2 regions of the Streptomyces sp. NPDC007856 genome follow, and region 1 is predicted to be linked to the other one. Evidence: predicted binding sites of a transcription regulator. Region 1 holds the regulator's gene; the other holds the start of a gene.
What was found. Region 1 encodes HspR, which represses chaperone genes until heat shock. Its sites were predicted from a motif close to TTGAGNNNNNNNNNCTCAA; they were not measured.

Region 1 (15,338 bases):
AACAACAACAACGGCGGGGGCGCGAACAACAACAACAACAATAACAACAACAACGGCGGGGGCGCGAACAACAACAACAATAACAACAACAACGGCGGGGGCGCGAACAACAACAACAATAACAACAACGGCTGAACTTCACAGTCCGGCGGCCGCTGGTGCACAGGCACCCGGTCGCCGGACTGTTTTACGTGCGCGCCCGTTGCCCGGCCGGCCTGCCCCGCCGGACAACAGGCCGGTAAGTTGAAAAGCGACTTCACGCGATCGACTTTTCGTCGTCCCTGGTGACGAATCTCGGGCTTTAAGGGACGGGATGACAAGGGCAGGCACTCAATGATTTAGAAGAGCCCCCGGCTGTCGTGCCGGGAGCTCTTTTGCGATCAGAGGAGACTGGGACGAGGGACTAGAACGTGCCCAGCTTCACGATCGACAGCAGCGCGATCAGCTGGATCGCCGAGGCCCCCAGCGCCCTCGGCCACGGCAGGTCGTGGGAGCGGGAGACCATCAGGGTCAGCAGGGCGCCCGCGCCGATCCAGGTGGCCCAGCCGAGCAGCTGGACGAAGGTCGCGTCGCCGCCGGCGAACATCGCGACCAGCAGCCGCGGCGCGTCCGTGAGGGCCGTGATCAGCATGGACAGGCCGACCGTCGGCTGCCAGGCGCCGTCGCCGCCGAGCTGACGGGCCAGGGTGTGGGTGACCACGCCCAGGACGAACAGGCCGAGCACCATCACGACCGCCGTGATCAGCACGATCGGCACCGCGTTGGAGAGCGTGGCGCCGATCGCGTCCTTGCGGGCGCCGTCGAAGCCGAAGACGGCCAGCAGGCCGTAGAGGAACGTGGTGATGAGCGCCGGGGCCCACATCGTGTAGTCCCGCATGCGCAGGAAGGTCTGGCCGGGGGAGAGGACGATCCCCTTCAGCAGCTCCTTCCAGTGCAGCGGCGGGCCCAGCGGTGCGGCGGGCGCCGCGGCCGAGCCGGCCTGGTAGGTCGCACCCTGTGTGTAAGCGGCGGCCTCGTCGATCGAGAACGCCTGGGTGTGGCCCGGGCTGTCGGCCGCGTACGGGTCCCGACCGGGAGCGCCGCCGCCCGGGTAGCCGCCGTCGTCCCCGAAGTACTCCGGCCCGTCACCGGCCGGACCCGGGTATCCGTACGACTGGCCCTGCCGGCCGTACGACTGCTGCCTCGGCCGACCCCCCTGCTGCGGGTACGACCGCTGTCCCGGCTGCGGGTACGACCGCTGCGGCGCCTGCGGGTAGCCGTACGCGGGCCCCGCGGGCTGTCCGTACGACGGCCCCGGCTGACCGTGCTGCGGTCCGGGCCGGCCGTACGACGGTCCCTGCGGCGCCTGCTGTCCTTGAGGGGTGCGGTTGTCCCGGCCCCCGCGTCCGATCCTGAATCCAGCCACGTCATCGAACGTACCTGGTCTCAAAGAGTGACGTGCCGGGCCCGGGCGTCCGGGCCCGGCTTTGCGGCCGACCTGTGACATCCCCTAAGGGACCGTCAGGGGACGGTCCAGGGGATTTCCAGGGTTTCCTGTCCCCCACCGGCTCTCAGTGCAACGGCGCTTCGGTCGGCTGAACCGGGGTCGCACGTGTTCGACTGGCGGCGACACCCCGGGGTGGCGGCGGAGCGCGAGGGTGGTGGGTCAGGATGGTGGCATGAGCGTAGTGAAGATCAACGTGCTGACCGTCCCCGCCGAGCAGCGGGAGGTGCTGGAGAAGAGGTTCGCCTCCCGGGCCCACGCGGTGGAGAGTTCCGACGGTTTCGAGTGGTTCGAGCTGCTGCGTCCCGTCGAGGGCACCGACACCTACCTCGTCTACACGCGCTGGCGTGACGAGGAGTCCTTCCAGGCGTGGCTGGAGGGACCGATGAAGGCCGCGCACCAGGGCGGAGAGGGCGCCGAGCGCCCGAAGCCCGCGGCTTCCGGCTCCACCCTGTGGTCCTTCGAGGTGGTGCAGCAGGCGGGGCCCAAGGGGGCGTAGACGATGGGCGGATCTGTTCCAGATGGAGTCGAACCCCGGGTCCGTGACCTGCGCGTTCGGATCGGGCCGGTGGAACGGATCTGCCAATCCCGTCCTGTACGGATGGACGGGGGCGTATCGGTCAGCTTCGCTTGAGCCAGTCCTCGTAGCGGGTGGTCGCGAGGTGCGCGGTGTCGTCGCCGGTGAGGACGTCGGTCATGCCCGCGAACGGGCTCGCGGACTCGTCGGTGACCACTGAACGGCCGTCCGGCCTGGCTGCCAGGGTCAGCTCGCCCAGCCGGTCGAGCCGGTGCACCTCGGGGCCCGCGATGTTCCGGATGCCGTACGACGGTTCGCCCTGCGCCGCGTCGGCGACGTCGGCGGCGACGTCGGCGGAGGCCATCGGGCGCAGCCGGTTGGACGGCAGGTGGACCTGCTTGCCCTCCGTGCACATGTCCATCACCGGGGCGATGAACTCGAAGAACTGGGTGGCGCGCACGAGGCTGTAGGGCACTCCGCTGTCGCGCACGGCCCGCTCCTGGGCGGCCTTGGCCCGGTAGTAGCCGTAGTCGGGTACCTGGTCGACGCCCACGATGGAGAGCGTGACGTGGTGGCGGACCCCCGCCGCCTTCTCGGCCGCGAACAGGTGCTGCGCCGAGCGGGTGAAGAAGTCCAGGGCCGGCTCGGTGTCGAAGGAGGGGGAGCTCGACACGTCAACGACCACGTCGGCGCCCTTGAGCGCATCCGCCAGGCCCTCGCCGGTGTAGGCGTTGACTCCGGTGGAGGGAGTGGCGGGCACGGCCTCGTGACCGCTGTTGCGCAGCAGCGCGAGCACCTACGAGCCGATGAGCCCGGTACCGCCGACAACCACGATCCTCATCACTGTCTCCGGTCGCTGTATTGCTTCCGTACAGCAGCAGGACAGCGCAGCGGCCGGGTTTGTGACAGCCGGGCTCAGCCGCGGGGGTGGAACGACGGCGCCCCCTGCCTGTGCGGGGCAGGGGGCGCCGTACGACCGGGACGGCCGGTGTCACTTCACCGGCTCGGGCTCCGGCTCGTTCTCGCTCTCCGGCTCGCCGGCCGGGTCGACCGGGGTCTTCACCGAGTCGAGGAGCAGCTGGGCCACGTCCACGACCTGGATGGACTCCTTGGCCTTGCCCTCGTTCTTCTTGCCGTTGACCGAGTCCGTGAGCATGACCAGGCAGAACGGGCAGGCCGTCGACACGATGTCGGGGTTCAACGACAGCGCCTCGTCGACGCGCTCGTTGTTGATGCGCTTGCCGATGCGCTCTTCCATCCACATCCGGGCGCCGCCGGCGCCGCAGCAGAAGCCGCGCTCCTTGTGGCGGTGCATCTCCTCGTTGCGCAGGCCCGGGACCTTGCCGATGATCTCGCGCGGGGGCGTGTAGATCTTGTTGTGGCGGCCCAGGTAGCACGGGTCGTGGTAGGTGATGATGCCCTCGACCGGGGTGACCGGGACCAGCTTGCCCTCGTCCACCAGGTGCTGCAGCAGCTGGGTGTGGTGGATGACCTCGTAGTCGCCGCCGAGCTGCGGGTACTCGTTGCCGATCGTGTTGAGGCAGTGCGGGCAGGTGGCGACGATCTTCTTCGCGGACTTCGGCTTCTTGGACTCCGGCGTGACGTTGCCGTCCTCGTCGGTCTCCTCGCCGAAGGCCATGTTCAGCGCGGCCACGTTCTCCATGCCGAGCTCCTGGAACAGGGGCTCGTTGCCGAGGCGGCGGGCGGAGTCACCGGTGCACTTCTCGTCGCCGCCCATGATCGCGAACTTGACGCCCGCGATGTGCAGCAGCTCGGCGAAGGCCTTGGTGGTCTTCTTGGCGCGGTCCTCCAGGGCGCCGGCGCAGCCGACCCAGTACAGGTACTCGACCTCGGTGAGGTCCTCGATGTCCTTGCCGACGACCGGGACCTCGAAGTCGACCTCCTTGGTCCACTCCAGGCGCTGCTTCTTGGCCAGGCCCCAGGGGTTGCCCTTCTTCTCCAGGTTCTTGAGCATCGTGCCCGCCTCGGAGGGGAAGGCGCTCTCGATCATGACCTGGTAGCGGCGCATGTCGACGATGTGGTCGACGTGCTCGATGTCCACCGGGCACTGCTCGACGCAGGCGCCGCAGGTGGTGCAGGACCACAGCACGTCCGGGTCGATGACGCCGTTCTCCTCGGCGGTGCCGATCAGCGGGCGCTCGGCCTCCGCCAGCGCCGCCGCGGGCACCGAAGCGAGCTGCTCCTCGGAGGCCTTCTCCTCGCCCTCCATGGTCTTGCCGCCGCCGGCCAGCAGGTACGGCGCCTTGGCGTGCGCGTGGTCCCGCAGGGACATGATCAGCAGTTTCGGGGAGAGCGGCTTGCCGGTGTTCCAGGCGGGGCACTGCGACTGGCAGCGGCCGCACTCGGTGCAGGTGGAGAAGTCCAGCAGGCCCTTCCAGGAGAACTGCTCGACCTGGGAGACGCCGAAGACGTCGTCCTCGCCGGGGTCGGTGAAGTCGATCGGCTTGCCGCCGGAGGTCATCGGCAGCAGGGCGCCGAGGGAGGTCTCACCGGTGGCGTTGCGCTTGAAGAAGATGTTCGGGAACGCCAGGAAGCGGTGCCAGGCCACACCCATGTCGGTCTTCAGGGCGACCACGATCATCCAGATGAAGGAGGTCGCGATCTTCAGGCCGGCGAAGAAGTAGGTGAGGTTCTGGAGCGTGGAGACGTCCATGCCCTTCAGCCACGACACCACCGGGTACGAGATGAAGAAGGAGGCCTCGTAGCCGTCGACGTGGTGCTGGGCGCCTTCGAGGGCGTGCAGCATGAAGATGCACACGCCGACGATCAGGATGACGGCCTCGACGAAGTACGCCTGGCCGAAGTTGGAGCCCGCGAAGCGGGACTTGCGGCCCGGCGTGCGCGGGTGGCTCAGCTGGCGGATCGCGATCAGGACGAGGATGCCGACGACCGTCATGGTGCCGATGAACTCGACATAGACGTTGTACGGCGCCCACTCGCCGATGACCGGCAGGATCCAGTCCGCCTTGAACAGCTGCCCGATCGCGTTGACGATCGTCAGCAGCAGGGTGAAGAAGCCCACTGCCACGAACCAGTGCGCCACCCCGACGACGCCCCAGCGGTTCATCCGGGTGTGGCCGAGGAACTCCCTGACCACGGTCATGGTGCGCTGTGCGGGGTCGTTGGTCCGCGTTCCGGCAGGAACCGACTGGCCCAGCCGCATGAAGTTGTAGATCTGCAGGAGGGCGCGGCCGAACAGTGCCACGCCGACCACGATCAGGACCAGCGACACGATGATCGCGGCGAGTTGCATTGGGGCTCCTGAGGCGGCCTCGTGTTAACCGAGCTGACATTACTAAGCGGTAACTTATGTAGTCCGTCTGAGACTACCCCCATCTTCCTTCGGGATGCAGCCGCGTGCGGGGTGACGAGCATCATCCCAGGGTCATCAGATCGTGTTATTCATACCGATTTGCTACATTCGCCCCTACCTTAGAGCCGTGCTCTACGGGATCGCCGCCGCAACCGCCGCCCTGCTTCTCGCCGCCGTGCTCTCGGCGCTGCTCAGGGTGCCCGCGCTGCGGGCCGGCATCCTCGACCGGCGCCGGCAGCGGCGGCTGCCGCTGCTCGGCGGGCTCGCCGTGGTGGCCGTCACCTGTCTCGTCGCCTGGGTGGGGCAGCGGACCGCGATCGCGCCGCTCGGGGACGGGGTCGACCGGCTGCTGATCGCCGCCGCCGCGGTCGCCGCGCTGGGCCTGGCCGGTGACGTCTGGCGGATCCGCGCGCGCGTGCTCGTCGCCGGTACGGCCGTGGCGGCGGCCTACGTGGTGCCGTTCCAGGAGACGGGTGTGCCGGTCGGGCTGCTCGCCGTGGGCTGGATCGTCCTCGCCTCCTTCGCCTTCAAGGGGCTCGATCACGCGGACGGTCTCGCGGGGACCGTCGGGGTCGTCACCGCGTTCGGGGCGGGGGCCTGCGCGGCCGCCGAACTGATGGACGGGCTCGCCGCTCTGCTGAGCGTCCTGGCCGCCGCGCTCACCGGCTTCCTGATGCACAACTGGCATCCCGCGCGGATCGGGCTCGGCGCCTGCGGTTCGCTGTTCACCGGGTTCCTGCTGTCGTCGTCCCTCGTCTTCACGCGCGCGGGGTACGGATTCGAGCCGAGCGCGGGGGTGATGTTCTGCCTCGGCGCGCCCGCCCTCGCCGACGCCGTCCTCGTGGTCCTCTCCCGGCGGCTGGCCGGGCGTCCGCTGGTCAGGCGCGGCCCCGACCATCTCGTACACCGGCTGCGGCCGCTCGGTCTCACGCCGCAGGGCTCGGTCGTTCTGCTGGGGGCGGGCTCCTTCGCCTCGGTGCTCGTGGGAGTGCTCGTGCACACCGGGTGGACGGGGGACGGGGCCGTGGCATGGGTGGCCGGAGGGACGGTGCTGATCGTCGGCGTCCTCCTTCGTGTCCCTGTCCAGCAACCCCGGCGGATGCCATCGACGCAGGTCAGCGCCCGGTTGCGTGTAAGGAACGGATAAGACTTGAGTCCTCTCGACTCAGGTCTGTTGACCGGGCGGGGGCCGTCGTGCACACTTGAGTCCGTTCCACTCAAGTCAGCTGGAGGAATCAACCATGGCACGTGCGGTCGGCATCGACCTGGGCACGACTAACTCCGTCGTCAGCGTTCTGGAGGGCGGCGAGCCCACCGTCATCACCAACGCCGAGGGCGCCAGGACCACGCCGTCCGTCGTCGCCTTCGCCAAGAACGGCGAGGTGCTCGTCGGCGAGGTCGCCAAGCGCCAGGCGGTCACGAACGTGGACCGGACCATCCGCTCGGTGAAGCGCCACATGGGCACCGACTGGAAGATCCAGCTCGACGGCAAGGACTTCAACCCGCAGCAGATCTCCGCGTTCATCCTGCAGAAGCTGAAGCGGGACGCCGAGGCCTACCTGGGCGAGAAGGTGACCGACGCGGTCATCACCGTCCCGGCGTACTTCAACGACTCCGAGCGTCAGGCGACCAAGGAGGCCGGTGAGATCGCCGGTCTGAACGTCCTGCGCATCGTCAACGAGCCGACCGCCGCCGCGCTGGCCTACGGCCTCGACAAGGACGACCAGACGATCCTCGTCTTCGACCTCGGTGGCGGCACCTTCGACGTGTCCCTGCTGGAGATCGGCGACGGCGTCGTCGAGGTGAAGGCCACCAACGGTGACAACCACCTCGGTGGTGACGACTGGGACCAGCGCGTCGTCGACTACCTGGTCAAGCAGTTCCAGTCCGGTCACGGCGTGGACCTGTCCAAGGACAAGATGGCCCTGCAGCGCCTCCGTGAGGCCGCCGAGAAGGCCAAGATCGAGCTGTCCTCCTCCACCGAGACCTCGATCAACCTGCCGTACATCACCGCGTCCGCCGAGGGCCCGCTGCACCTGGACGAGAAGCTCACCCGCGCCCAGTTCCAGCAGCTGACGGCCGACCTGCTGGAGCGCTGCAAGACGCCGTTCCACAACGTCATCAAGGACGCCGGCATCTCCATCAACGAGATCGACCACGTCGTCCTCGTCGGTGGCTCCACCCGTATGCCCGCCGTCGCCGAGCTCGTCAAGGAGCTGACCGGCGGCAAGGAGGCCAACAAGGGTGTGAACCCGGACGAGGTCGTCGCCATCGGCGCCTCGCTCCAGGCCGGTGTCCTCAAGGGCGAGGTCAAGGACGTCCTGCTGCTCGACGTCACCCCGCTGTCCCTCGGCATCGAGACCAAGGGCGGCATCATGACCAAGCTGATCGAGCGCAACACCACGATCCCGACCAAGCGCTCCGAGATCTTCACCACGGCCGAGGACAACCAGCCGTCCGTGCAGATCCAGGTCTACCAGGGCGAGCGCGAGATCGCGGCGTACAACAAGAAGCTCGGCATGTTCGAGCTGACCGGTCTGCCGCCGGCGCCGCGTGGCGTCCCGCAGATCGAGGTCTCCTTCGACATCGACGCCAACGGCATCATGCACGTCACGGCGAAGGACCTCGGCACCGGCAAGGAGCAGAAGATGACCGTCACCGGCGGCTCCTCGCTGCCGAAGGACGAGGTCGACCGGATGCGCCAGGAGGCCGAGCAGTACGCGGAGGAGGACCACCGCCGCCGCGAGGCCGCCGAGACCCGCAACCAGGGCGAGCAGCTCGTCTACCAGACCGAGAAGTTCCTCAAGGACAACGAGGACAAGGTCCCCGGCGAGATCAAGACCGAGGTCGAGGCCGCGGTCGGCGAGCTGAAGGAAGCCCTCAAGGGCGAGGACACCGCCGAGATCCGCACCGCCACCGAGAAGGTCGCCGCCGTCTCGCAGAAGCTGGGCCAGGCCATGTACGCCGACGCCCAGGCCGCGGGCGGCCCCGAGGGCGCCGCTCAGGGCGGCAAGGCCGCTGACGACGACGTGGTGGACGCCGAGATCGTGGACGACGAGCGCAAGGACGGTGCCGCGTGACGGAGGAGACCCCGGGCTTCGAGGAGAAGCCCGACGTCCCCTCCGGCGCGACCCCCGACGACGCCGAGCCGAAGGCCGCTCCCAAGGAGGGGGCGGCCCCGGCCGGGGACGGAAACGAGACCGCGGGTCTGGTGGCCCAGCTGGACCAGGTGCGCACGGCGCTGCACGAGCGCACGCTGGACCTCCAGCGCCTCCAGGCCGAGTACCAGAACTACCGCCGCCGGGTCGAGCGGGACCGGATCACGGTCAAGGAGATCGCCATCGCGAACCTCCTGACCGAGCTCCTGCCCGTGCTCGACGACATCGGCCGCGCGCGGGAACACGGCGAACTGGTCGGCGGCTTCAAGTCGGTGGCCGAGTCGCTGGAGACCGTCGCGGCCAAGATGGGCCTGCAGCAGTTCGGCAAGGAGGGCGAGCCCTTCGACCCGACCATCCACGAGGCCCTGATGCACAGCTACGCGCCGGACGTCACCGAGACGACCTGCGTGGCGATCCTGCAGCCCGGGTATCGCATCGGCGAGCGCACCATCCGCCCCGCGCGGGTGGCCGTCGCCGAGCCGCAGCCCGGCGCACAGACCGTCAAGGCCGAGGGCGCCGAGGACAAGGCGTCCGAGGCGAAGCAGGCCGGCGCCGCTGATGGCAAGGAGAACGGTGGCCCGGACGAGGGCTGACGTGAGGACACTCAAGGGGAAGGAGGGACGTCGGGGATGAGCACCAAGGACTTCATCGAGAAGGACTACTACAAGGTCCTCGGCGTCCCCAAGGACGCCACCGAGGCCGAGATCAAGAAGGCGTACCGGAAGCTCGCCCGCGAGTTCCACCCGGACGCCAACAAGGGCAACGCCAAGGCGGAGGAGCGCTTCAAGGAGATCTCCGAGGCGAACGACGTCCTCGGCGACCCCAAGAAGCGCAAGGAGTACGACGAGGCTCGCGCCCTGTTCGGCAACGGCGGCTTCCGCCCCGGGCCGGGCGCCGGCGGCTCCTTCAACTTCGACCTGGGCGACCTCTTCGGAGGCGGCGGGACCACCACCCAGGGCGGCGGCTTCGGGGGCGGACTCGGTGACGTCTTCGGGGGACTGTTCAACCGCGGCGGCACGGGCACGACCCGTACCCAGCCGCGGCGCGGCCAGGACATCGACACCGAGGTCACGCTGAGCTTCACGGAGGCCATCGAGGGCGCCACGGTGCCCCTGCGCATGTCCTCCCAGGCACCCTGCAAGGCCTGTTCGGGCACCGGCGACAAGAACGGCACACCGCGCGTGTGCCCGACCTGTGTCGGCACCGGGCAGGTCGCCCGGGGCTCCGGCGGCGGCTTCTCGCTCACCGACCCCTGCCCCGACTGCAAGGGCCGTGGCCTGATCGCCGAGCACCCCTGCCTGGAGTGCAAGGGCAGCGGCCGCGCCAAGTCCTCGCGCACGATGCAGGTCCGCATCCCGGCCGGCGTCACCGACGGGCAGCGCATCCGGCTGCGCGGCAAGGGCGCGCCCGGCGAGCGCGGCGGACCGGCGGGCGACCTGTACGTGGTGGTGCACGTCGGCGCGCACCCGGTGTTCGGACGCAAGGACGACAACCTCACCGTCACCGTGCCGGTGACGTTCGCCGAGGCGGCCCTCGGCGGCGAGGTCCGGGTACCGACCCTCGGCGGCCCCGCGGTCACCCTGAAACTGCCGCCCGGCACGCCCAACGGCCGCACCATGCGCGCCCGGGGCAAGGGCGCGGTCCGCAAGGACGGCACTCGCGGCGACCTGTTGGTCACCGTCGAGGTGCGTGTTCCCAAGGACCTGTCGGGGAAGGCTCGTGACGCACTGGAGGCGTATCGCGAGGCGACCGCGGGCGAGGACCCGCGGGCGGAGCTGTTCGAGGCCGCGAAGGGAGACTGAGAGTGATGGACGGCCGTCGGCGTAATCCGTACGAACTGACCGAGGAGACCCCGGTCTACGTCATCTCGGTGGCGGCCCAGCTCTCCGGACTCCACCCGCAGACGCTGCGCCAGTACGACCGCCTGGGCCTGGTCTCCCCCGACCGCACCGCCGGCCGGGGCCGCCGCTACTCGGCCCGCGACATCGAACTGCTCCGCCAGGTACAGCAGTTGTCGCAGGACGAGGGCATCAACCTGGCCGGTATCAAGCGCATCATCGAACTGGAGAACCAGGTCGCCGCCCTGCAGTCCCGGGTCGTGGAGCTGGAGGCGGCCCTGGACGGCGCGGCGGCCGCGATGCAGCAGCGGGAGGCGGCCGTCCACGCCTCCTACCGCCGCGACCTGGTCCCGTACCAGGAGGTCCAGCAGACCAGCGCGCTGGTGGTGTGGCGGCCGAAGGGGCGGCAGCAGGACTGAGTGGAACACGGTGAAGGGGCCCGCGGTCTTTCCGCGGGCCCCTTCGGCGTGTCAGGAACCGCTCGGCGGGGTGATGGCGTAGTCGGTCTCGGCGAAGGCCTCGGTGCCGTCCGCCCGGACGAGGGAGATCATGTAGTAGACCGTCGTGCCGGCCGGGGCGTTCGTGTCGGTCCAGAACCAGCCGTCCCGGCTCTTGGCCACCGGGGTCTCGGTCAGCCGGACGAACCGGGCTTCGGCGCGGACCCAGCGGTAGACGTGGAAGCCGGTCACCGAGGAGGTGTCCTCGTACGGACACCACGGCTCCACCCTGATCCCGCTCGCGGTCCTCCAGGTCGTCGTTTGGCAGCCCGCCGTGGCGTCCGGGACAGAGGTGGGCCGCAGGTCGAGCGCGGTCACCGGGACCGAGGCGACGGGCACGCTCCAGTCCTTGACGTCCGGATCGTCCTGGTAGGTCAGGGAGTTGCCGTAGACGTCCACGGCCACGACGAACAGGCGGTACGACTTGCCGTCGGCCGGCCAGGACAGCAGGGTCTGCGTCGTCGACGCGTTCACCTCCCCGAGGTACTCGGGGTCGTAGGACTCGTCCTGTTGCTGGTAGAGGCGGTAGGACGCCAGGTCCGGCGCCGTGCTGGGCTGCCAGGACAGGCGGATGCCGTACTCCAGCGGCTCGGCGGCGACGCCGGTGACGACCGGCGGTGGCGTCTCGTCGCCGGGCCGGGTCGCGGTGACCTCGGCGGAGGGCACGGACCAGCGGCCGGAGGAGTCCTTGCGCAGCACCGTGTAGTGGTACGTGTTGCCGCGGCGGCCGGAGTAGTCCGTGCAGCCGCGCACGGTGTTGCCGTCGGCGTCCGTGCCGCTCGTGGGCGAACCACAGGTGATGGTCTGCCAGGTGCGGGAGCCGTCGGCCGAGGCCTCCGCGCGGCGGACCGTGTAGCCGGTGGTGTCCGCGGGCTCGGTCCAGCCGAGCACCACCTCGCCGCTGCCGGTGCTCGCCGTGACGGCCTGCGGCGGCGTGATGGTCCGGGTGGCGCTCACGACGGCGGACTCGGCGGCGTTGCCGTGCGCGTCGATCGCGCTGACCTTGTAGTCGTAGGCGGTGCGGTACGCCGCCTTGGTGTCCGTGTAGCCGGTGTCCGTGGTGTCGGTGAGCACGGTGAAGGAGGCGTCGCCGGCGGCCTTGCGGGACACCCGGTAGGCGACGGCGTCCTTGACGGCCGTCCAGGACAACCGGTTGGCGTCCTCGGAGCCGGTCGCGGTGAGCTTCGGGGCGGGGGGCGGTGTCAGGTCCCGTGACGGGATCGGGCCCTGGTCGGCGCTTCCGGTGGACTCGTTGCCGGCCCTGTCGTAGGCGCGGACCTCGTAGTAGTACGACTGCCCGGTCTGTGGCGGCCGTTCGCTGAGGCGGGGCACCGTCGTCGTACCGACCCGCGTGTAGGTGCTCGTGCCCGCCACCCGCCGGTACACGCGGTACCCGGCGAGGTCCATCTCCTTGTTCGCCGTCCAGCTGAGCACAGCGTGGATGCCGTCCGGGTCACCGGTGTGGTAGTCCCAGGACAGCCCGGTCGGGGCGAGCGGCCTGACCTTGTCGGCGTCCGGCGAAGTCCGCGGTGTGTAGCCGAACTTGACGCTCGAGGTGCCAGTCCAGTTGACGTGGTCGACGCGCAGGGTGTGCTTGCCGGACGGGACGGTGACGTTGACGGTCTTCGCGCGTGTGCCGGAGGTGTTGGACCACAGGTCCACCTTGCGGACGCCGTCCAGGTAGACCCGGACGCCGTCGGTTCCGGACACGGCGAACGTGAAGGGTCCGCCGGAGCCGAAGTCGCGCGTGACGGTCCAGCGGACGCCGAAGTTGTCCTTCGGCAGCCCGGTGGCGGGCGCACCGGTCCAGTTCTGGTCGACGACGGTGTCGCAGTCCGTCTTCTTCGGAGTGCCGGAGAACGTGGTGTTCGCGTAGAACGTCCGCTTGTAGACCGGCGATGCGCACGTCGTGGCGGCGGAGGCGGGCAGGGTGACCGCGTTGAGCAAAGTACCGGCGGTGGCGAGTGCGAGGGCCGTGGCGGCCCCGCGTCTGGCTGGGTTCATTCGGTCCTCTGGTCGAGTCGGGAAAGCGGCGCACGGCCGCCGGTGATCATGACTCGCGGAGGACCGGGTTGGTTGTACCGATCTTTGCCGACCCATGAACTCTCCTTGAATGGAGGGTCCGTAAAGAGTGTTTGGAGGTGATTCCGTGCCTCCTTCACAGGGTCAGCCGAGCGTGGTGTTGCGGACTCGTTAAGTGGTTCTGCTTGACGCCGGGTGTGGCCTCCGCGTTGTCTTTTCAGACACCTGGGTCGTATAGCAGCCCTACGTCCGGAACGCACATGAAGTGAGCCCTCGAATGCGTCGTATCGCCATATCCGTGGCCGCATCCACGATGACCCTTTCGCTCGCCGGATGCGGCGTGCTGGGAGCGACGGGGGACGGCGCGAGCGCGAGCCCGAGCAAGGGCAACGACATCACCGTGGGCCTGTTGCTGCCGGAGAAGGCGAACACCCGTTACGACAAGTTCGACTACCCCATCATCCAGAACAAGGTGGCCCAGCTCACCCGCAAGCAGGGCAAGGTCGAGTACGCCAACGCCGACGCGGACGCATCCCGGCAGGCCTCGCAGATGCAGAAGATGGTCGACGAGAAGGTCGACATCATCATGCTCGACGCGGTCGACTCGCACGCCATCGCACCCGAGGTGAAGAAGGCCAAGGATGCGGGCATTCCGGTCATCGCCTACGACCGTCTCGCCGAGGGCCCGATCGACGCCTACGTCTCCTTCGACAACGAGCTCGTCGGCGAGGTGCAGGGCCGCACCCTGCTGGAGGGCCTCGGGTCGAGCGCCGACACCTCCAGCAAGATCGTCATGGTGAACGGCTCGCCCACCGACCCCAACGCCAAGCAGTTCAAGCAGGGCGCGCTCTCCGAGCTGACCGGCAAGGTGACGGTCGCGGCGTCGTACGACACCACGGACTGGAAGCCGGAGCTCGCCGAGACCGAGATGGCCAAGGCGATCGCCGTGATCGGCAAGAACAACATCGCCGGCGTCTACGCCGCCAACGACGGCATGGCCGGCGGTGTCATCAAGGCCCTGCAGGCGGCCGGCGTCACGAACCTGCCCCCGATCACGGGCCAGGACGCCGAACTCGACGCGGTCCAGCGGATCGTGGCCGGCGAGCAGTTCATGAGCGTCTACAAGCCCTACCCGGACGAGGCCGAGGCCGCCGCGCAGATGGCCGTCGCCAGGGTCCAGGGTCAGGACATCCAGTTCGACGCGCTCACCCAGGACAAGGTCGACAGCCCCACCGACAAGAACATCCCGTCGAAGCTGATCCAGCCGACGGCCCTGACCAAGAGCAACATCAAGTCCACGGTCATCGCGGACGGCATCTACACGGTGGGCGACATCTGCACGGCCAAGTACAAGGCGGCCTGCGCGACGCTCGGTCTGAAGTAGGGGGCGTTCCCCCGCGCCCCTGAGGGCAGTCCCTAGGGGCGCGGAGCGCCTCGCGCCACCCCCGTGGGCGCGGGGCGCGGCCCCGGCGGGGCGGGGGGTGCCGGGCCAGGGCCGCTCCGGGTGTCCGGTGCTCAGGTGACACCCGGGGGAAGCGGGACCAACGATGCCGTGACGCAGTCCGCCCCACCACCATCAGCTTGTTGCAATGCGAGGGGCGGAGCCTGCCCCATACCCGGACATAACTGCGCTTTAAGGCCGCCCTGTTGCGGAGAGCCGTGTTGCGGACCCGGTCGGCGCCCGCGCATAGTTGCGCTGCGGAAGTGACAGCACACCGGGGGTGAAATGGCCGATGGCCGGGCGCGGGACGGAGCAGCATCCACACGGCGCCGACCGACTGTGCGCGGCCGGCGACCGGATCTATTCCCGGGCCGTACGCCGGGGGCGCGTGCCGCGCACTGACTCCGAGGCGGTGCCCTGTCTGCTGGAACTGGGCCTGCTGCACCCGGACCCCGACGACATGGACTGGCTGGTGCCGACCTCCCCGCAGGAGGTCATGACCAGGCTGCTGCGCGGGGTCTACGACGAGGTCAGCGAGAGCCAGCAACGCGTGGGCTCGGCGGTGGCCGCCTTCGAGTGGTACGCCGGGCTCGGCCGTCAGCTGGGCGCGCTGGCCGCACCGGCCGAGGGCAGCGCGATCCGGGTGCTGGACGGGCTCTCCCGGATCCAGGCCGCGATGGACGAGGCGACCGAGGCCTGCACGACCGAGGTGCTCACCGTGCAGCCGGGCGGCATCCGCCGGGAGGCGGAACTGACGGAGGGCCTGCACCGGGCGCTGGCCCTGCGCGGCCGGGGCGTGCGCATGCGCGACCTCTACACCCATGTGGCCCGCCACGGCCAGGGCCTGCTGAACTACCTGGAGCTGATGGGCGACACGGTGGAGGCCCGGACGCTGGACGAGGTCATCGACCGCCTGATCCTCTTCGACCGCACGGTGGCCTTCATCCCGGCGAACGCCGACCGCACGATGGCCCTGGAGCTGCGCCACCCGGCCCTGGTGGAGTACCTGGTGACGGTCTTCGAGCGTCTCTGGCGCCTGGCCATCCCG
Region 2 (15,338 bases), on a different contig from region 1:
GCATCGGCCCCGGGGCGCTGCCCCCGGCCGAGCGGGCGCGCTCCGCCCAGGCGGTGTGGGCCCGGCGGTGGCGGGAGGCCCACGCGCTGCTCCGGACGACGGATCCCGAGCGTGTCGCCGAGATCGGTGCGGTGCTGCGGGCCGTGGTGCCCCTGGCCTCGCCCCGGCGCGGCGGCCCCGCCATGAGCGCCACTCTGCAGACCGCGCCGGGCGCCGTGCTCTCCCAGCTCCCGGCGAGCGGTGCTGACCTGGCGGAGTCCCTGGTCCACGAGGCGCACCACACCAAGCTGGCGGCCCTGCACGAACTGGTTCCGCTGTGCCGCCCGGGTGGAGCCGCCGTGCACCGGGTGGGCTGGCGCGCCGATCCGCGGCCCGTGGCGGGCGTCCTGCACGGGGCATACGCCCATCTGGCGCTGAGCGACCTGTGGTGGCGGGCGAGGAGCGGGGCGACGGCCGGACGGGCCTGGCGGCGGCGGGCCGCCGAGCAGTTCGACCAACACCGCGCACACGTCGGCCAAGCCTTGTCGATTCTCCTTGAATCCGATGAACTGACTTTTGCGGGTGGGCAGTTCGTCCGGGCGATGGCCAGATCCCACGCCCGGCTCGGCGTGGCGAGCCGGGGGCATGAGTGACACTGTGTGCGTGATCGGTCACAGCTGGTGGGTGGCCGATGGAAGGGCCGCGGACGAGGTACGGCGGCGGCGGACGTGGAACAGGGAGTTGGCGCATGGCGGAACAGCGCAGGACGGGTGGGGGCGATACGGGGGCGACCGAGCACTTCCTCGTGGTCTTCCCGGGCTATCACCGCTCATGGGCGGCCTGGATCGCGCAGATCCTGGAGCGCCACGGCCACCGGGTCACCCTCCAGCGCTGGGACCCGCCCCGCGAGGTGCCGCTCGAGGACTCGCTGGGTGACCTGCTGCTGTCCTCCGGACGGGTACTGCTCGTCCTGGACGACTGGTTCTTCGAACTCGGCCCGCGCCCCGCCGGGGAGTGGAACGACGCCCTGCGCGGCTTCGTCGCCGCCCACGCCGACCGCTTCACCGCGGTCAACCTCACCAACCGGCCCCTGCTGCCCGCCACCGCGGTCCTGGAACCGGCCAGCCTGTGGGGAATGGGCGAGGAAGGCGCCGAGGAACGGCTGCTGGGCCGGCTGGGCCTGGAGCGCCGCCGCACGCCCAGGGCCCCGACCACGCGAATCCGCTACCCCGACACCCGCTGCGAGATCTGGGGCGAGGTCCCGCGCCGCAACCCGCGCTTCACCGGCCGCGACGACCTGCTGGCCGAGCTGCACCAGCGGCTCGCCGACGCCGAACGCGGCGCCGCCGCCTGCACCCTGCTCGGCATGTCCGGCATCGGCAAGACCCAGCTGGCCGCCGAGTACGCCCACCGGTTCAGCCCCGACTACGACGTGGTGTGGTGGGTCAACTCCGACGACCGCAACATCCAGCGCGACCGGTTCGGCGAACTCGCCGTGGAACTGGGGCTCGGGATCGGCAGCGAGCCCGGCGAGCGCATCCGTGCCGTGCGCGACGCGCTGCGCCGGGGCGAGCCGCACGCCAACTGGCTGCTGATCTTCGACGGCTGGGACGACACCGAGGGCATCAACACGCTCCTTCCACAGGGCCCCGGACACGTGCTGATCACCTCCCGCAACCGCGGCTGGAGCGAGCACACCGACATCCTGGAGGTCACCGCCTTCCTGCGGCCGGAGTCCACCGGCTATCTGATGCGCCGCGCCCCGCACATCACGGCGGCCGAGGCGGACGAGGTCGCCGCCGAGTTCGGTGACGTCCCGCTGCCCATCGTCCAGGCCGCCTCCTGGCTCGGCGAGTCCCGCATGGAGGTGCCCGAGTACCTGCGGATGGTGCGCGAGCGCAGGCTCTCCACGGTCGACGAGCCGGTCACCGGGGACGGCTTCCCGCAGTCGTCCATGACCTCCTGGTCGATACTGCTCAACCGGCTCCGCCGCGCCCAGCCGCAGGCCATCGACATCCTCGGCCTGTGCACGTCCTTCGCGCCGGGACGCATCCCGCTCGGCCTGATCCGCGCCTACCCGCAGGCCGACCTGCCCGAGGAACTGCGCTGGATGGCCACCGACCTGCCCGCCTGGACCCGGGCCCTGGACACCCTGGTCAACTACTCGGTGCTGACCCGCGAGACCCGCGGCCCCGTCGGCGCCGACATGGGCCCGCACCAGGAGTCGGTCCACATGCACCGGCTCGTCCATGACATCGTCTCCAAGCTGACCAGCGACGACAGCCGCGCCGTGCACCGCAGGGCCGTGCACACGCTGCTCGCGGAGGCCGATCCGGGCAACCCGGTCGACTCCAGGAACTGGCCCCGCTACGCCGAGCTGCTGCCCCACCTGGAACTCTCCGGCGCGCTCGGCAGTGACCAGCCCCGGGTGCAGGAGACCGTGCTGAACTGTCTGCGGTACTGCTTCCGCAGCGGCGAGTACAGCGGCGGTCTCAAGCTCGCCCAGCAGATCCGGGACCACTGGTCGCGCACCATGGACCCGCTGGCCCAGCCCATGCTCGACCTCGCCAACCAGGAGAGCTACATCCTGCGGGCCAGCGGCAGGTTCCGCGACGCCTACGAACTGGACCGGGGCGTCCTGGAGCGCCTCCGGACCGCTGCCCGGCGCAACGAACTCGCCGAACTGACCACCAAGAGCGCCATGGCCAACGGCCTGCGCCACCTCGGGCGGTACGACGACGCGCACACGCTCCAGCAGGAGGTGCTCGAAGGCACCACGCAGCTCCTCGGCCCCGACGAGGTCATGACGCTGGCGGCCCGGCACAACCTCGGCGTCGGCCTCAGACTGCTGGGCCGGTACGCGGAGTCGTACGAACTCGACCTGGAGACGCTCGCCCGGCGGGAGAACGTCCTGCGCGCCCGGCACATCAACACCCTCAACTCGGGCAACGCCGTCACCAACTGCCTGCGCCTGCTGGGCCGTTACCGGGACGCCGTGGCCCGCCAGGAGCCCGTGGTCCGGTCGCACGTCCAGGTGCTCGGCCCGCAGCACCCGCAGACCCTGGAGGCGCGTGCCCAGCTCGCCATGTGCCGGCAGCGCGAGGGCGGGTTCGCCCCGGACGTCGGGCCGTCGATGGCCGCCCTCCTGGAGCAGCTGGTACAGCTGCACGGCCGGGAGCACTACCGGACGCTGGCGTTCCTCGCCAACTACGGCAACTACCTCAGGGAACACGGGGAACTGAGCCGGGCCCGGGAACTGGTCGAAGAGGCAGAGTCCGGCTACCGGGCCCTCCTCGGACCCGCCCACCCCGTGGCCACCGGCATGCTCGCCAACACGGGCCTGGTGATGCAGGCGTCGGGTGAGCGGGCCGAGGCCCTGTCCATGTTCGAGGCGTCCTTCGCAGGCCTCAGCGCCACCCTCGGGCCCGACCATCCCTGGGTCCTCGGCTGCGCCCTCAACGCGGCCAGCGCCCGCAACTTCAACGGCCGTATCGGCGACGCCGTGGAGCTGAGCCGCGACACCCTGAGGCGGGCCCGGCACAGCCTCGGCGACGAGCATCCGCTGACCCTGTCCTGCGTGATCGCGCTCGCCGCCGATCTGCGGGCCGCGCGCGAGCACGAGGAGGCCGGAAAACTGGAGGAGGACGGGCTGCTGGGGTTCACCCGCACGCTGGGCGCGCAACACCCCCACACTCTCTCCGCCCGGCAACGCACCAGGCCGTACTGGGACTTCGAGCCGTATCTCGGCTGAGGGGGGCAGGCGAAGGGCCCGGCACCGAGCAGGAACTCGGCACCGGGCCCTGAGCGTCGGCCGAACCGCCGGAGGCCTACGCCTCGAAGACCTCACGCACCAGCTGCTCCTGCTCGGCCTGGTGCCGCTTCGCGGAGCCGACCGCCGGAGACGAGGAGTGCGGGCGCGAGATGCGCCGCAGGCGCTCGCCGTGCGGGACGTCCGCGCCGACCGCCAGGTCCAGGTGGTCGATCAGGTTGAGCGCGATGAACGGCCAGGCACCCTGGTTCGCCGGCTCCTCCTGGGCCCACAGGTACTTCTCGGCGTTCGGGTACTTCTTGATCTCCGCCTGCAGCTCGGCACCCGGCAGCGGGTAGAGCCGCTCGACGCGGATGATCGCCGTGTCCGTGACGCCGCGCTTCTGGCGCTCGGCCTCCAGGTCGTAGTAGACCTTGCCGGCGCAGAAGACGACCTTGCGGACCGCGGCCGGGTCGACCGTCGAGTCGCCGATGACCGGGCGGAACTGGCCCGACGTGAACTCCTCCGTCTTCGACGCGGCGGCCTTGAGGCGCAGCATCGACTTCGGGGTGAAGACCACCAGCGGCTTGTGGTGCGGGTTGTGCACCTGCCACCGCAGGAGGTGGAAGTAGTTCGACGGCAGGGTCGGCATCGCGACCGTCATGTTGTTCTGGGCGCACAGCTGGAGGAACCGCTCGACACGGGCCGAGGAGTGGTCCGGGCCCTGGCCCTCGTAGCCGTGGGGGAGCAGGAGCGTGACGCCGGACATCTGGCCCCACTTCTGCTCCGCCGCCGAGATGTACTCGTCGACGACCGACTGCGCGCCGTTGACGAAGTCGCCGAACTGCGCCTCCCACATCACGAGCGCGTCGGGGCGGGCCAGCGAGTAGCCGTACTCGAAGCCCATGACCGCGTACTCGGACAGCAGGGAGTTGTAGACGTTGTAGCGCGCCTGGTCCTCGGCGAGGTACTGGAGCGGGGTGTACTCCTCGCCCGTCTGGCGGTCGATGAGAACCGCGTGGCGCTGGCCGAAGGTGCCGCGCTGGGAGTCCTGGCCGGACAGGCGGACCGGGGTGCCCTCCAGCAGCAGGGAGCCGATGGCCAGGGTCTCGCCCATGCCCCAGTCGATCGTGCCCTCCTCGACCATCGTCGTCCGGCGCTGCAGCTGCGGTAGCAGACGCGGGTGCACGGTGAAGTGGTCGGGGATGTTGACCTGGGACTCGGCGATGCGCTTCACGACCTCCGAGGAGATCGCGGTCGGCACCGCGACCGGGAAGCCGTCCTGCGGCGCCTGGGTGTCCGCGGCGGCCGGCTGGGAGGTGGCCTCGCGGACCTCCGTGAAGACCTTCTCCAGCTGGCCCTGGTAGTCCTGCAGGGCCTGCTCGGCCTCTTCCAGGGTGATGTCGCCGCGACCGATCAGGGACTCGGTGTAGAGCTTGCGCACCGAGCGCTTCTTGTCGATCAGGTCGTACATCAGCGGCTGGGTGAAGGCCGGGTTGTCCGACTCGTTGTGACCGCGGCGGCGGTAGCAGATGAGGTCGATCACCACGTCCTTGTTGAACGCCTGGCGGAACTCGAAGGCCAGGCGGGCGACGCGGACGACCGCCTCGGGGTCGTCGCCGTTGACGTGGAAGATCGGGGCCTCGATCATCCGCGCCACGTCCGTCGCGTACATCGACGAACGCGAGGACTCGGGAGCGGCCGTGAAGCCGACCTGGTTGTTGATGACGATGTGGACCGTGCCGCCGGTGCGGTAGCCGCGCAGCTGCGACATGTTCAGGGTCTCGGCCACCACGCCCTGGCCCGCGAAGGCCGCGTCGCCGTGGATCGCAACCGGCAGGACCGTGAAGTCCGTGCCGCCCTTGTTGATGATGTCCTGCTTGGCGCGGGCGATGCCCTCGATCACCGGGTCGACCGTCTCCAGGTGGGACGGGTTGGCGGCCAGCGAGACCTTGATCTGCTCGCCGTCCAGGCCGGTGAAGGTGCCCTGTGCGCCCAGGTGGTACTTCACGTCGCCGGAGCCGTGCATCGACTTCGGGTCGAGGTTGCCCTCGAACTCGCGGAAGATCTGCGCGTACGACTTGCCGACGATGTTCGCCAGCACGTTCAGGCGGCCGCGGTGGGCCATGCCGATGACGACCTCGTCCAGGCGCGACTCGGCGGCGGAGTCGATGACCGCGTCGAGCAGCGGGATGACGGACTCGCCGCCCTCCAGGGAGAAGCGCTTCTGGCCGACGTACTTCGTCTGCAGGAAGGTCTCGAAGGCCTCCGCCGCGTTCAGCCGGCGCAGGATGCGCAGCTGCTCCTCGCGCTCCGGCTTGGAGTGACCGCGCTCCACCCGGTCCTGGATCCACTTGCGCTGCTTGGGGTCCTGGATGTGCATGAACTCGATGCCGGTGGTGCGGCAGTACGAGTCGCGCAGCACGCCGAGGATGTCGCGCAGCTTCATCATCGACTTGCCGGCGAACCCGCCGACGGCGAACTCGCGCTCCAGGTCCCACAGGGTGAGGCCGTGCTCGACGATGTCCAGGTCGGGGTGCTTGCGCTGGCGGTACTCCAGCGGGTCGGTGTCGGCCATGACGTGGCCGCGGACCCGGTAGGAGTGGATCAGCTCGAAGACGCGGGCGGCCTTGGTGACGTCGTCGTCGTGGCTGGCGTCGATGTCCCTCAGCCAGCGGACCGGCTCGTAGGGGATGCGCAGCGACTCGAAGATGTCGTCGTAGAAGCCGTTCTCGCCGAGCAGCAGGTTCGAGACCTGGCGCAGGAACTCGCCGGAGGCGGCGCCCTGGATCACCCGGTGGTCGTAGGTCGACGTGAGCGTCATGACCTTCGAGATGCCGAGCTTGTTCAGGGTGTCCTGGCTGGTGCCCTGGAACTCCGCCGGGTAGTCCATGGAGCCGACGCCCATGATCACGGACTGGCCGGGCATCAGGCGCGGCACGGAGTGGACGGTGCCGAGGCCGCCGGGGTTGGTCAGGGAGACCGTGACACCGGTGAAGTCGTCCATCGTCAGCTTGCCGTCACGGGCGCGGCGGACGATGTCCTCGTAGGCCTGCCAGAACTCGAAGAAGTTCAGCGTCTCGGCCTTCTTGATGGCCGCGACGACCAGCTGGCGGTCGCCGTTGGGCTTCACCAGGTCGATGGCCAGGCCGAGGTTGACGTGCGGCGGCTTGACGAGGGTCGGCTTGCCGTCCTTCTCGCCGAAGGACCAGTTCATCGACGGCATGGCCTTGATGGCCTGCACCATCGCGTACCCGATCAGGTGCGTGAAGGAGATCTTCCCGCCCCGGGCGCGCTTGAGGTGGTTGTTGATGACGATCCGGTTGTCGAACAGCAGCTTCACCGGGACCGCGCGGACCGAGGTGGCGGTCGGCAGCTCCAGCGAGGCGTTCATGTTCTTGGCGACGGCGGCGGCCGGGCCGCGCAGCGTGATCAGCTCCGGGCCCTCGGGGGCCTCGGGGGCCTTCGCGGCGGGAGCGGCCTTCGGCTTCGGCTGAGCGGGCGCCTGTGCGGGCTGCGCCGGCTTGGCCGGGGCGGGGGCCGCGGCCTTCGCCGCGGGGGCTGCGGGAGCCGGCGCCGGAGCGGCGGCGGGCTTCGGGGCCGCCGGGGCTGCGGGAGCCGGCGCGGCCTGGCCCACAGGGGCCGTGGTGGTGGTGTCTGCGGCCCCCGCGGCCGCAGTACCCGCCGCAGCCGGGGTGGCAGGCGCTCCCGGCTTGTAATCGGCGAAGAAGTCCCACCAGGCGCGGTCTACCGAATTCGGGTCCTGGAGGTACTGCTGATAGATCTCGTCGACGAGCCACTCGTTCGGACCGAACGCAGCAGCGGGGTTCTTCCCGGCTTGGTCGTCGGTGGAGACGCTCTGGTTACTGGGGGACTGTGGCGACACGGCGGCAACCGCCCTCTTCCGCTTCACAAGGTGATGGACAGCGGGAATAAAGGCTACGCCTCCATGGCCGGGAAGGTCAGGTCGAGCAAGGTCATCGTCGCGTAAGTCACATCGGAAATCTTGTTTCAGGGCTTGATATGGCGGGAAACAAGCGTGGTTCCGCATGTGAGAGGGTGCACCGGCCCCGGCCCGGCGCGCCTTCGTCCGACCGGTCGCGCGGGCCTGCTCCTGATCACACGTGTCCAGCTGCACGGCAATGGCGCGGACGCTCGTGGATCTTGTGCCTCCGGTTCGAACTTTACGTCAACTTGGGACGGAGGACTCTCCCGGGAGAGTGACGATGATCCGGCAGCCCCGCTCGGATTCGGCCACACCGATCCGGCCGCCGTGCAGATCCACCGCCCAGCGGGCGATCGCCAGACCGAGTCCGGTGCCGCCGTCGCTGCCCGGGCCGTGCGGCCGGGTCACCGCGCCCCGGTTGAACCGCTCGAACACCCGGTGCCACTCCGACCGCGGTATGCCGGGGCCCTCGTCCAGGATCTCCAGCTCCAGCGACTCCGGCTGCGGCCCGCGCCGCGCCCGTACCGTCACCCGGCCGTGCGGCGGGCTGTGCTTGACCGCGTTGTCGATCAGGTTGGCGACGACCTGGTGGATGCGCTCGGGATCCGCGTGCGCGGTCAGCTCCGGCGGGGAGACGTCCAGGTGCAGATGGACGTCGCTGCGCGTGTGGCTGCCGGAGCCGGAGGCGATGCCCGCGCGCGCCGAGGCCACCATGTTGGCCTCCTTCAGCACGCCCGAGAGGTACGGCCACACCTCGAAGCGCCGCATCTTCAGCGGTACGACGCCGTTGTCGAGCCGGGACAGATCCAGCAGGGTCTCCACGAGCCGGCCGAGCCGCTCGGTCTGCTTCAGGGCCGTCCGCATGGTCTCGGGGTCGGCCTCGGTGACCCCGTCGACGATGTTCTCCAGCACCGCGCGCAGGCCCGCGATGGGGGTGCGCAGCTCATGGGAGACATTCGCGACCAGCTCTTTGCGCTGGCGGTCCTGGGCCTCCAGCTCGTCCGCCATGACGTTGATCGTCCCGGCCAGGTCGCCCAGCTCGTCCCGGCGGCCCTCGCTCACCCTGCGGGTGTAGTCGCCCTCGGAGATCGACCGTGCCACCGCGTTCATCTCGTCCAGCGGCATGGTCAGCGAGTGGGCCACGAACTGCGTGATCAGCAGGGTGGCGATCATCGAGAAGACCGTGATGAAGCGCAGCTCGGTCTTGGTGTGCACCGCGACGATCGACAGTCCGGTGGTGATCAGCACCGCGATGACGACCAGCGCGCCCAGCTTGGTCTTGATCGAGAACGGGCGTACGCCGCCCCAGGGATCCTCCCCGGGGCTCCTCCGTGCGGCCTGCCGCCCGTCACCGCTCATGGAGTCGGCGTCTCCAGTGCGTAGCCGACGCCGTGCACCGTACGGATCCGCTCGGCGCCGATCTTCCGGCGCAGCGCCTTGATGTGGCTGTCGACCGTACGGGTGCCGGAGGCGTCGGCCCAGTCCCACACCTCGGCCAGCAGCTGCTCCCGGGAGAGCACCGCGCGCGGGGTGTTCGCCAGGCACACCAGCAGGTCGAACTCGGTGGGCGTGAGGTGGACGTCCTCGGACTTCACCCGCACCCGGCGCTGTGCGTGGTCGATCTCCAGTTCGCCGAGCCGCAGGATGCCGGAGCGCGGGGTGGCCGCGGCCAGTGCCGCCCGCTCCACCCGGCGCAGCAGCACATGCACCCGCGCGGCCAGCTCCCGCATCGAGAACGGCTTGGTCATGTAGTCGTCCGCGCCGACCCCGAGACCGACCAGCATGTCCGTCTCGTCGTCACGCGCGGTCAGCATCAGCACCGGCACCGGGCGCTGTGCCTGCACCCGCCGGCAGACCTCCAGGCCGTCGAAGCCCGGCAGCATGATGTCGAGGATCAGCAGATCCGGCTGCCAGGCCTCGGCCGTGTCGACGGCGGCCGGGCCGTCCGTCGCGGTCTGTACGAGAAATCCCTCGGCGCGCAGCCGGGCCGCGATGGCGTCGACGATCGTGGGATCGTCCTCGACGACCAGCACCCGGCGCTGTGCGCCCGGGGTGGTCGTCGCCGCGCCGCTCTGGGAGGTGTGTGTCTGCTCCATCGCCCGCCCCTGCTTGTTGCTTTCCGGAACCCGTGGGGTGATCCCATGTCTGCGATTGACGCTTGAATGATCCGCGTCAGGGCAGCACATTACGGGGATCCACCATCCTGTCGCTATCCAGGGCGGAGGGCGAGGTGCACGGCGTCCGGAACGCCCCGGGCAACGGGCACCTCTTCGGTACGCACCTGCTGGAACCCGGCATTCCGCAAGCTTCCTTCAAATTCCGGAGAGGGTTCGGCGGACCATACCGCGAGCACTCCTTTGGGGTTCAACACCCTTGCGCAGGCGGCCAGTCCGGCCGGTGAGTACAGCGTGTGGTTGTCGTCCGTGACGGTCCAGCCGGGGCCGTTGTCGATGTCCAGGCAGAGCGCGTCGAACGTGTCGGATGTCTCATTGACGAACGCCACGAAATCGTCCTGCACGATCTCGGTGCGCGGGTCGCCGAGCGCTGCGGCGGAGATCTCCGCCAGCGGGCCGTCCCGGTGCCAGTCGATGACGGCGGGTTCCCGCTCGACGACGGTGATCCGGCCCCACCGGGGGTCCGCCGCTGCATGTGCGAGTGAGAATCCCACTCCCAGCCCGCCGATCAGCACCTTCGGCTCCGGCCGCCCGTCCAGCGCCCGGTGTGCGGCGTCGACCAGCAGCCGCTCCGAGCGCCCGTCGGAGGTGTCCATCAGGAAGCAGCCGTTGGCGATGATCTGCAACAGCGCGCCGTGCCGGCGCAGCACCACCTCGCCGTACGGGCCGTCGCGCCGGTCGAGGACCACGGGGGAGTCGTACGCGGCAGTCATGCACCCATATTCCTTGAACACACCTTGACCTGCACGGGAATTAGGGATGTCGCACTGATGTGCACCCTTGCGGTACGGGGCGCGGACGCAGCCGGAACGTAGGAGGTTGCTGTGAATCGGGTCTCGCGTGGCGTCGGTCATAGACAGCGGCCCCCGGAACCCGAAGGGTTGGGCGCGACGGAAGGAGTGCCACAGCGTGGAACGGACCGCGACGGGCCCTGCGACGGCCGCGTCCCCGCCCCTGCCGGGCGTGCCCCAGCCGGACGGCACCGCCGCCGTCCCGGTCCCCGCGATCGCGGACCTGCTGGACGGCATGCCACGTCAGCGGCATGCCCCGCTCCCCGCTCCCGGACCCGCCTTCACCGACCCGCGCCCGACCGCACCGCTGCGGCTTCCGTTTCCGCTCCCGCGGCCGTGGCGCCTGCTGCCCACTCCCGCCGGCACGCCGTTCACCTTCGCCTACACGGCCGTCCTTGCCGTCACCTCCGTGGTCGCGGCCCTGGCCGACCCCGCCGTGATGCACGCGCTCTACCAGGACTCCAGCACGGACGTGGCCCATCTGGTGCGCACGCCGGGGGTGGTGCTGCCGGCGAGCGCACTGTGGATCGCGGGCGGGGTCCTCTCCCCGTACGCGCTGGCGTTCGTGCTGGTGCTCACCGCGCTGGAGCGGCGGATAGGCGGCGCGCGCGCGGCCTGTGTCTTCCTCGCCGGGCACGTCCTGGCCACACTCGCCACCGAGATCCCCGTGGGCCTGGCCGTCCTGGTCGGCCACCTCCCGCCCACCTCACTGCACCGCCTCGACTACGGCATCAGCTTCGGCGTCGCGGCCAGCATCGGTTCGCTGGCGGGGCTCCTGCGCCCCTGGCTGCGCTGGCCCCTCCTCACCGTGACGGCCGCCGAGCTCATCGGCGACCTGATCGCCCTGGAGGATCCGATGACGAACTGGGGCCACGTGATCGCGCTGACGATAGGTGTGGCGAGCTGGCCTTTCGTGCGCCGGTGGGCTGAAGCGCCCCGATAGGGGCCCACGCACCCGCACCCGCGAACGCACCTTCCACGGCACCCCCTTGGGAGAACTTGATCGCTGAGAGCGAACAAGCAGGGGGAACACCAGCCCATCCCCAGCAGTTGAGTCGGCATAGCTCAACTTGACTGCCGAAGGGGAGATCATGGCTACTGAGTCCACGGCGTTCACGCTCGTCCTGCCCGTGCTGCCGCTCGACGACGAGGTCGTGCTGCCCGGCATGGTGGTTCCGCTGGACCTGAGCGACGCCGAGGTACGGGCCGCGGTGGAGGCCGCGCAGGCCGCCGCCCGGTCGGAACCGGGCAAGCCCAGGGTGCTGCTGGTGCCACGCATCGACGGCACGTACGCGAAGACCGGTGTGCTGGGCACGGTCGAGCAGGTCGGCCGGCTGGCCGACGGTGACCCGGGGGCTCTGATCCGCGGCCGGAGCCGTGTGCGCATCGGCGCCGGCACCACCGGTCCCGGCGCGGCCCTGTGGGTCGAGGGCGCCCGCATCGACGAGAGCGTGCCGGACCCGCTGCCGGGCCAGGTCGCCGACCTCGTCAAGGAGTACAAGGCGCTCGCCACCACCTGGCTGAAGAAGCGCGGCGCCTGGCAGGTCGTGGACCGCGTCCAGGCCATCGACGACGTCTCCGCGCTCGCCGACAACTCCGGCTACTCGCCGTTCCTCACCACCGAACAGAAGGTCGAACTGCTGGAGACCCCCGACCCGGTGGCCCGGCTCAAGCTCGCCACGCAGCAGCTCCGCGACCACCTCGCCGAGCAGGACGTGGCCGAGACCATCGCCAAGGACGTCCAGGAGGGCGTCGACAAGCAGCAGCGCGAGTTCCTGCTGCGTCGTCAGCTGGAGGCCGTCCGCAAGGAACTGCGCGAGCTGAACGGCGATCAGGAAGGCGAGGAGTCCGACGACTACCGCGCCCGCGTCGAGGCCGCCGACCTGCCGGAGAAGGTCCGCGAGGCCGCGCTCAAGGAGGTCGACAAGCTGGAGCGGTCCAGCGACCAGTCCCCGGAGGGCTCCTGGATCCGCACCTGGCTGGACACCGTCCTGGAGATGCCCTGGAACGAGCGGACCGAGGACGCGTACGACATCCAGGGCGCCAAGGCGATCCTGGACGCCGAGCACGCGGGCCTCCAGGACGTGAAGGAGCGCATCACCGAGTACCTCGCGGTCCGCAAGCGCCGCAGCGACCGCGGGCTCGGCGTCATCGGCGGCCGGCGCGGCGGTGCCGTACTGGCCCTGGTCGGCCCGCCCGGCGTCGGCAAGACCAGTCTCGGTGAGTCGGTCGCGCACGCCATGGGCCGCAAGTTCGTCCGCGTCGCCCTCGGCGGCGTCCGCGACGAGGCGGAGATCCGCGGCCACCGCCGTACCTATGTCGGCGCGCTGCCCGGCCGGATCGTGCGGGCGGTCAAGGAGGCCGGGTCGATGAACCCGGTGGTCCTGCTGGACGAGATCGACAAGGTGGGCTCCGACTTCCGCGGCGACCCGGCGGCGGCCCTGCTCGAAGTCCTGGACCCGGCGCAGAACCACACCTTCCGGGACCACTACCTGGAGGTCGAACTCGACCTGTCGGACGTGGTCTTCCTGGCCACGGCCAATGTCCTGGAGGCCATCCCGGAGGCGCTCGCCGACCGTATGGAGATCGTCCGCCTGGACGGCTACACCGAGGACGAGAAGGTCGTCATCGCCCGTGACCACCTGCTCCCGCGCCAGCTGGAGCGGGCGGGACTCGGCACGGACGAGGTCGCTCTGGACGAGAGCGCCCTGCGCAAGCTGGCCGGCGAGTACACCCGGGAGGCGGGCGTGCGCACCCTGGAGCGGTCCATCGCCCGCCTGCTCCGCAAGGTCGCGGCCCAGCACGAACTGGGTGAGCGGGAGCTGCCGTTCACCGTGACGGACGCCGACCTGCGCGACCTGATCGGGCGCCCGCACCACGTGCCCGAGTCCGCCCAGGACCCGGCCGAGCGCCGTACGTCCGTCCCCGGCGTGGCAACCGGTCTCGCGGTCACCGGCGCCGGCGGTGACGTGCTCTTCGTGGAGGCGTCCCTGGCCGACCCGGAGACGGGCGCGGCGGGCCTGACCCTGACCGGTCAGCTCGGTGACGTGATGAAGGAGTCGGCGCAGATCGCACTGAGCTTCCTGCGCAGCCACGGCGCCGAACTGGAGCTGCCCGTCGGCGACTTGAAGGACCGGGGCGTGCACATCCACTTCCCGGCGGGCGCGGTCCCGAAGGACGGCCCGAGCGCCGGCATCACGATGACGACGGCTCTCGCGTCCCTGCTGTCCGGGCGGCTGGTCCGTACGGACGTGGCGATGACCGGCGAGGTCTCGCTGACCGGCCGGGTGCTGCCCATCGGCGGCGTCAAGCAGAAGCTGCTCGCCGCCCACCGCGCCGGGGTGACCACCGTGATCATCCCCAAGCGCAACGAGCCCGACCTGGACGACGTCCCGGCCGAGGTGCTGGACAAGCTCGACGTCCACACCGTGACCGACGTCCGCCAGGTCCTGGAACTGGCACTCGCGCCCGCGACGAACGGCGCGACGCCGGAGGTTCCCGTGGCGGCGTGACGGACGCCATGGGAAAGGCGAGGCCCGGGTCCCGTGAGGGAGCCCGGGCCTTCGCCATGTGCTCGCAGGGGCGGGCGTAGGGGGATCACAGGGGATCGTACGAGTATCTTCATATTGCGCCTATATCGGGATGGCTCGATAGAATTCAGGCGTGAGTTGGCCCCCCAAGACCCCCTCCGGTCTGATCGGGGCCGAGATCGCGGGCTACAAGGTGGAGCGCGAACTCGGTCGCGGTGGGATGGCCGTCGTCTACCGCGCCAGGGACCTGCGCCTCGGCCGGACGGTCGCCCTCAAGCTGCTCGCCCCCGAGTACACCAGGAACGACGCCTTCCGCCGCCGCTTCGCCCAGGAGTCCCGGGTGGCCGCCGCCATCGACCACCCCAACATCGTCCCCGTCTTCGAGGCCGGCGAGTTCGACGGGGTCCTCTACATCGCCATGTGCTACGTCTCCGGGCAGGACCTGCGCGCCCTGATCGACCGGGAGGGCCCGTTGGCGGTGCCGGTCGCGCTGCGCATCGCGGCCCAGCTGGCCTCCGCCCTGGACGCGGCCCACGCGCGCGACCTGGTGCACCGGGACGTCAAACCCGGCAACGTCCTGATCGCCAAGGTCGTCGACAGCGACCACCCCGAGCACGTCTATCTCACCGACTTCGGGCTGGCCAAGAAGTCGCTGTCGCTCACCGGTTTCACCACCGCGGGCGAGTTCGTCGGCACCCTCGACTACGTGGCGCCCGAGCGGATCGCCGGGCGCCCGGTGGACGGCCGGGCCGACCAGTACAGCCTGGCCTGTGTGGTCCACGAGATGCTCACGGGCGCCCCGCCCTTCCAGCGCGAGGACCACCTGGAACTGCTGTGGGCGCACCAGTACGACCCGCCGCCCGTGCTCAGCAAGGAGCGGCCGGACATTCCGCCGGCCGCCGACGAGGTGCTGCACAAGGCCCTGGCGAAGGCCCCGGACGACCGTCACGGCACCTGTCTGGAGTTCGTCGCGGCCCTGCGGGCGGCCGTCGCCGACTGTGTGCCCCGCCGCCGTACGCCGACCCTGGTGGACCTGGTCCCGCCGCCGCAGCCCCCTGCCTGGGCCCGGCGGTTCCTCGGCTGATCCGTGCCGCGGCTGATCTGTGCCGCTTACGCGGGCTTTACCCGACGCCTGTGAGCGCGTCAAGTCCCGAGTCCTCGGAACGTGAC

Region 2: a site for HspR is predicted at 11,689-11,707, ahead of lon (endopeptidase La). Genes of this name have one in related genera too.

Annotation. Positions count from the first base shown of each region.
Region 1 is NZ_JBIAEC010000003.1:486,111-501,448, forward strand. It holds gene ACFYOH_RS10265 (hypothetical protein) at 1-135, shown strand, start outside; gene ACFYOH_RS10270 (YIP1 family protein) at 404-1,486, opposite strand; gene ACFYOH_RS10275 (antibiotic biosynthesis monooxygenase family protein) at 1,659-1,982, shown strand; gene ACFYOH_RS10280 (SDR family oxidoreductase) at 2,104-2,796, opposite strand; gene ACFYOH_RS10285 ((Fe-S)-binding protein) at 2,992-5,274, opposite strand; gene ACFYOH_RS10290 (undecaprenyl/decaprenyl-phosphate alpha-N-acetylglucosaminyl 1-phosphate transferase) at 5,462-6,481, shown strand; gene dnaK (molecular chaperone DnaK) at 6,576-8,414, shown strand; gene grpE (nucleotide exchange factor GrpE) at 8,411-9,085, shown strand; gene dnaJ (molecular chaperone DnaJ) at 9,122-10,294, shown strand; gene ACFYOH_RS10310 (heat shock protein transcriptional repressor HspR) at 10,300-10,749, shown strand; gene ACFYOH_RS10315 (PA14 domain-containing protein) at 10,801-12,831, opposite strand; gene ACFYOH_RS10320 (sugar ABC transporter substrate-binding protein) at 13,127-14,233, shown strand; gene ACFYOH_RS10325 (LuxR C-terminal-related transcriptional regulator) at 14,583-15,338, shown strand, end outside.
Region 2 is NZ_JBIAEC010000001.1:775,520-790,857, forward strand. It holds gene ACFYOH_RS03730 (aKG-HExxH-type peptide beta-hydroxylase) at 1-632, shown strand, start outside; gene fxsT (FxSxx-COOH system tetratricopeptide repeat protein) at 728-3,730, shown strand; gene ACFYOH_RS03740 (multifunctional oxoglutarate decarboxylase/oxoglutarate dehydrogenase thiamine pyrophosphate-binding subunit/dihydrolipoyllysine-residue succinyltransferase subunit) at 3,807-7,613, opposite strand; gene ACFYOH_RS03745 (ATP-binding protein) at 7,917-9,032, opposite strand; gene ACFYOH_RS03750 (response regulator transcription factor) at 9,029-9,769, opposite strand; gene ACFYOH_RS03755 (spermidine synthase) at 9,883-10,560, opposite strand; gene ACFYOH_RS03760 (rhomboid-like protein) at 10,757-11,581, shown strand; gene lon (endopeptidase La) at 11,730-14,150, shown strand; gene ACFYOH_RS03770 (serine/threonine-protein kinase) at 14,302-15,252, shown strand.